Hahella sp. HNIBRBA332: one gene and its partner. The protein of the gene in region 1 interacts with the protein of each later gene in a pairwise test. Links are inferred from orthologs where the notes say so. Each region holds a gene or a part of one and is shown on either strand. Other genes may lie near its edges. The genes, in order: bioB and O5O45_RS13570.

The links.
Region 2: the proteins of bioB (region 1) and O5O45_RS13570 interact in binary tests that used the Escherichia coli proteins (3 or more experiments, as listed by UniProt). The link is inferred for Hahella sp. HNIBRBA332 from one-to-one orthologs.

Annotation. Positions count from the first base shown.
Region 1 is NZ_CP132203.1:223,860-227,016, reverse strand. The notes cover bases 294-3,126. They hold bioB (biotin synthase BioB), read right to left. Parts: upstream 2,332-3,126; coding sequence 1,255-2,331; downstream 294-1,254. Other genes in these bases: O5O45_RS01155 (ComF family protein), read left to right, coding at 2,423-3,126; bioF (8-amino-7-oxononanoate synthase), read right to left, coding at 294-1,249. Outside these bases: O5O45_RS01170 (alpha/beta fold hydrolase), read right to left, coding at 1-66; more of bioF, read right to left, coding at 59-293; more of O5O45_RS01155, read left to right, coding at 3,127-3,157. UniProt on the Escherichia coli protein: Catalyzes the conversion of dethiobiotin (DTB) to biotin by the insertion of a sulfur atom into dethiobiotin via a radical-based mechanism.
Region 2 is NZ_CP132203.1:3,067,434-3,070,587, forward strand. The notes cover bases 198-3,027. They hold O5O45_RS13570 (class II glutamine amidotransferase), read right to left. Parts: upstream 2,100-3,027; coding sequence 1,296-2,099; downstream 198-1,295. Other genes in these bases: cysK (cysteine synthase A), read left to right, coding at 222-1,187; O5O45_RS13575 (vWA domain-containing protein), read right to left, coding at 2,113-3,027. Also shown: O5O45_RS13560 (AAA family ATPase), read right to left, coding at 1-58; more of O5O45_RS13575, read right to left, coding at 3,028-3,154.

The DNA of each region.
Region 1 (3,157 bases):
AAGCGCCGACTGCGGCTGCGCCCAGCCGCCAATCAGATGAACTGAATCAAAGCGTCTGTCAGACATTCACTGCTCCAGCGATATTCGCGGCGCCACGATACTTATAGAGGACTTCCAATAGTTGGTTCAGATCGTCATCCGTATGAGCGGCGCTGAACGTCACGCGCAGTCGCGAGGTATTTGCTGGAACCGTTGGAGGGCGAATTGCCGTTATCAAAATACCTTCTTTGCGTAACGCCTGGCTCAGCTCCATCGCTGTAGCCGCATCGCCAATGAAAATGGGTTGTATCGGAGTGGAAGAGGCCGCCAGCTGATAACCCATTCCCGCTGCTTCTTTACGGAAGCGCGCCACCAATTCATTCAATCGCTCGCGACGCCATGATTCTTCCCGACTGATACACAAGCTGACACGCGCCGCAGCAGCGATCGCCGGGGGCATGGAAGTGGTGTAAATATAGGTTCTGGCGAATTGCACCAATGTTTCAATCAGTTCTTCCGAGCCAGTGACAAAGGCCCCGGCAGCGCCATAGGACTTGCCGAGAGTTCCCATCAGTATTGGTACATCGCTCTGGTTCAACCCAAAATGCTCAGCACAGCCTCCGCCGTTGGCGCCCAGAACGCCAAAGCCGTGAGCGTCATCCACCATCAGCATGGCGTCTTTGCTATGGCATATCTGGGCTATATCGTCTAACGGAGCAATATCGCCGTCCATGCTGAATACGCCGTCCGTGATCACCAAGGCCCGACTGTCGCGCGCCTCATCCAACCGCGACGCCAGATGCTCAGAGTCCGTATGGCGATAGCGCAACAGCTTTGCGCCGGATAAAATCCCCGCATCCAATAGCGATGCATGGTTGAGTTTGTCCTCAATGACGTAGTCGCCCCTGCCCAACAGTGCAGACGCCACGCCAAGGTTAGCCATATAACCGGTTGAAAACAGCAAGGCGCGGTCGCGCCCAGTGAATTCGGCCAGATCCAGCTCCAGCTCATGATGAGCGCGATGATGACCTATAACGAGATGGGATGCGCCGCCGCCAAGGCCAAACTCCTTCAGAGCCTGCTGTGCGGCGGCGATGACGCGTGGATCGTTGGCCAGCCCTAAATAATCATTGCTGCAGAAGGCGAGGTACTCTCGCCCCTCAATCATGACCCGAGGCGCTTGCGGGCTGTCTATTGTCAAGCGGCTGCGATAAAGGTCCTGCTGTATTCGCGCCGCCAGCGTCTGCGCAAGATGCCCCCATTTAGACATGACGTTTAAGCAGTTTTTGTCGCGTCGTAAAACATGCTTTCCATGCGTTGTTGCTGATCGTGCGCCTGAATAACGTCATGCAGATATGCTTCCTGCTGATCCTCCGAATGCGCTTGTTCGCGCTGTTCCGGACGAATGCCCAGTTTCTTGAACAGCATCATATCCTTATCCGCTTCAGGGTTGGGCGTGGTCAGCAGTTTCTCGCCATAGAAAATGGAATTGGCGCCCGCCAGGAAACACATTGCCTGCATCTGCTCATTCATATCTTCACGCCCTGCGGACAAACGCACGTGAGACTTGGGCATAAGGATTCGCGCAACGGCGATGGTGCGAATGAAATCAAACGGATCTATATCTTCCTGCACTTCCAGAGGCGTGCCTTTCACTTTGACCAGCATATTGATCGGCACACTCTCAGGATGGCTGGGCAAATTCGCCAGCTGGGTGAACAAAGCAGCGCGGTCGCGGGCGCTTTCCCCCATGCCCATGATGCCGCCGCAACAGACTTTCATACCGGCGTCTCTAACGTTTTGCAGCGTTTCCAGACGGTCGGAGTATGTCCGTGTGGTGATAATCTCACCGTAGTAATTCTCAGAAGTATCCAGGTTATGGTTGTAGTAATCCAAGCCTGCTCCAGCAAGCTCAAGCGCCTGGTCCGCCGTCAGCATGCCCAGGGTCATGCAGGTTTCCATTCCCAGAGATTTAACCTGTTTGACCATCTCAAGGACGTAAGGCATATCTTTGGCGCGGGGGTTTCTCCAAGCCGCCCCCATACAAAAACGGCTGGAGCCCTTCTCTTTGGCTGCCTTGGCCTCGTTCACCACCTTTTCCACTTCCAGCAGCTTCTCTTTGTCAAGGCCAGTATTGTAGTGGCCGCTCTGAGGGCAGTATTTACAGTCTTCAGGGCAGGCGCCGGTCTTGATGGAAAGCAGAGTGCTGACCTGCACTTCATTCGGATCGAAATTCTGCCTGTGCATGACTTGCGCCTGGAACAATAAGTCATTGAAAGGCAGGGCGAAGAGAGCCTCAACTTCTTCCAGAGACCAGTCATGGCGGATAGGTGATTGCGTAGTTGCTGTCATATCAAACTCTTGCTGTTATACAAAACTAGCCGGGGCCTGAGATATAATCCGCCTCGACACAGGAAAGTGGACCCAAAAACGAGAGAAATTCATGGAAGACATAATAAGCCGGGCCAAAAAGCTGTCAACCTTTCTCAGAGAAAAGGTTAACAGCTTACAACTAAAGCATTGCCTGCTTTGCCTCGAATCGGGGTGTGGCACTCATATTTGCACCGCCTGCGCTGCAGACCTGGCGGCCCCCAAACACCCCTGCCCCCGTTGCGGCATCAGTCGGATAGCTCCTGACGCCATCCCTTGTGGACGCTGTCTGCGTCAACCTCCACACTTTGACGCCAGCACCAGCGCTTTTGACTACACCTTCCCATTGAATCAAGTCATTGGACAGTTGAAGTATGGAGATAAACGATATTGGGCCAGGGCGCTCGCGCAGGCAGCTCTCCCTGCGTTTCAACAGGCCTACGCGCATATTTCACCCCCCGTGCTAATACCAGTTCCAATGCATAACAGCAAGCAACGTAAACGTGGGTTCAACCAGGCGGAGCTGCTGGCGCGAAGTCTGGCCCGCTATGCCAATACAAAGTTCAGCAGCAAACTGTGCCGGCGGATAAAGGCGTCTCCGCCTCAAACCGGACTAAATCGAAAAAACAGACGCAGCAATGTGAAGAATAGCTTTGCGGCGTCATCCGACCTCCCTCAGCAGCCGTTGATTATTATTGACGATGTCGTCACTACAGGCAGCACGGCGGATGAGCTGGCGCGCACGCTGAAAATGGCGGGAGCGCTTGAGGTTTATGTTTTCAGTATTGCAAGACGCTCAATGGACTGA
Region 2 (3,154 bases), 2.8 Mb from region 1 along the record:
TGACCGCCAATTGCAGGTCGTCAGTGGCGACATAGTTCTTGGTGCCGGAAAACTTCATGTGTAAAACCTTGTATGTTGTGTGAATGCGTCATTATTAGAGGAGTTATAAGCGGATATATTACCCGAAAACATTCAAATATTTCATGCCAGCCGCTAAGCTATCCCTCACGCTCGTATTGTTGTGGCCGGGGAAATCTACTTAATCTGCAAGGAGATAAATAATGAACGTCTACGAAGACAACTCCATGTCCATCGGCAACACGCCGTTGGTGAAGCTGAATCGCGTCACCAAAGGCAACGTGTTCGCCAAAATTGAAGGCCGTAACCCGGCCTACTCCGTAAAATGCCGTATCGGCGCAAACATGGTATGGGATGCGGAGAAATCCGGTCGCCTCAAACCTGGCATGACCCTGGTTGAACCCACCAGCGGCAACACCGGTATCGCTCTCGCCTTCGTCGCCGCCGCACGGGGATATAAACTGATTCTGACCATGCCCGCCACCATGAGCCTGGAGCGTCGCAAGGCGATGAAAGCGCTGGGCGCGGAGATTGTACTGACCGAAGGGCCCAAGGGTATGAAAGGCGCCATTGAGAAAGCGTCGGAAATCGTTTCTCAGGACCCGCAACAACACTTGATGCTGCAACAGTTCGATAACCCCGCCAACCCGGAAATCCATGAAAAGACCACCGGCCCTGAAATCTGGCGGGACCTGGAAGGCGCAATCGATGTCCTGGTCGCTGGCGTCGGCACCGGCGGCACCATTACCGGCGTCTCTCGCTACATCAAAAACACCATGGGCAAAAACATTACATCCGTGGCCGTCGAGCCCACCGCCTCTCCTGTGATCACTCAAACCATCAAAGGCCAGGAATTGCAGCCCGCCCCTCACAAAATTCAGGGTATCGGCGCAGGTTTCGTACCGCAAAACCTGGATCTGGACATGGTGGATCTGGTTGAGCAAGTCACCAACGAAGAGGCTATCGAAATGGCTCACCGCCTGATGCGGGAAGAAGGCATCCTCTGCGGCATCTCCTGCGGCGCAGCGGCGGCTGTTGCAGTCCGTTTGGCGGAGCGTGACGAATTCAAGGACAAGAATATCGTGGTTATCCTACCGGACAGCGCGGAGCGCTATCTGTCCACCGCCTTGTTCGACAACTTTTTTACTGAAGCGGAAAACGTGCAGTAGTTAGAAATTAGAGTTTAGAAGTTAGAAGTTAGAAGTTAGACAACGCCGGCCCTCGCGCCGGCGTTTCAGCTTTTGCTGGCGGGATTCACCTTCAGTGAGACACCGCGTCTAGGTTTCAGCAAGCTTAACCGCCCCTTCTTCATACCATCTGGCGGCGACTTCGCCATCTCTAAAAGCGATTAACTCCCCAGGGCGCATTTGTCGCCATTCTTCATCGACGGTCAACGGCTCCGTGACGATCATGGTGACTTTGTCGGTGGGATTGGTGTGCTCTTCGAAGTTCACCCGGATCTCACCATCTTCCAAAGAGGCGCAGCCAAAGGGCGCCTGACGAGTGATCCAGTACAATTTGGTGGAGCAGTACGCGAACAAATACTCCGAGTTGGTGAAAAGCATGTTGAACACGCCTCTCGACGTCAGCTCCAGACAATTCTCATACAGCCTTCCCCCTAAGCACTCCAGACTGGCGAAGTCATTACAACCGCTGGCGACATCCTCCAGCAACCAGCAAAACGCGTGCTCGCTGTCGGTTTCTCCCACCGGACGAAAACGCCCCAGAGGCAGGTCCTGGTAGGATTTCAGTTGGCCATTATGCGCGAAACACCAATAGTAACCGCCCAGTTCGCGAATGAAGGGATGGGTGTTTTCCAGACTGATGTCGCCGACGTTGGCTTGTCGGATGTGGCTGATGACCGTGCGGCTTTTAATGGGATACTGGCTGATAAACCGAGCGATTTCCGAGGTGGCGCTGGGATTGGGATCACGGAACTCACGCAGCCCCTTACCTTCATAAAAGGCGATGCCCCAGCCGTCTTTATGCGGCCCGGTCTGACCACCGCGAAACATCAGACCGGTCCAGGAAAAACAAATATCCGTCGGCGCATTCGCGCTCATTCCAAGAAGTTGGCACATGATCAGAAGTTAACTACTTTTTGTCTTCGTCTTCCGATCCGGCGGGGAGGTCATCGGTATCGGATATATCAAAATCTTCCAGGTTAAACTCATCATCCATGTCTCTGGCTTTCTCGTTGGAAGCCAGAATCTCGTCCGCCAGCGCTTCCGCGTCCGTATCTTCAGCGTCCGTATCTTCAGCGTCGGGTGAACTCATGGGCGGCTCATCTTCCTCCTCTTTTTTCGGTTCCGGTTCCGCTTCCTCCTCCATGCCGAATTCCATATCGTCCGCCTCATTCATCATAGAGGGTTCTTCTGCGACATCAATAGGCTGTTCCAGCTGCTCTATCTCATCTTCCAGATCATGACCGGATTCTTCCAGGGAGGGAACTTCATCAGAGTTATCCAGCCTGGAGGTCTCCACGGGCTCACGAACTTCCTTTTCGATGCGGCGTTTGCGGTATATCCAATAACTGGCCCCCGCCGCCAGCAACAGTATGGTGGCGCTGCTGGCTGCGATGATAATCCACAACATGGCGTTGGAGCTTCCCTCCTCCGTCGCGGCGTCCTGCTGCTCCGTCGCTGCTTGATCCTGCATTTCCGGCGTAATGGGCGGCGCGATGGCATCTTCTTCAGGCTGCTTCGATGGCTCTGGCGCCTTGACGGCTTCCTGCACCAGGGTTTCATTCATTTGTTCCACGCTGCTGTCGTTCACCAGTGAACGGTATTCGTTCGGCGACGCCTCCTGGCGTGGGAACTCGGCCATGACGCTGTCAGGCTCGAAACGGAAGGCGGAGCCGGAATGGGTTTCCCCCTCCACTCTCAACATGACTTCATACACGCCATCGCCCCGGGTAGCGTCGACTTCCAACTCCCAGCGCCCTGTTTCCTGGGTAAACGGAATGGATTTAATCAGGTTGCCGCCATCCGGTCCTTTGATCTTGGCGATAATAGAGGTCTTCGCTTCACTGATATTTGGACTAAGGGGACTGATGACAATTTTGTAGCGGGTATCCGCCCCAGCGCCGGTGGCTTCAAGATCCACCGCCATTGGCGCGTTCAATGTGATCAGCTGC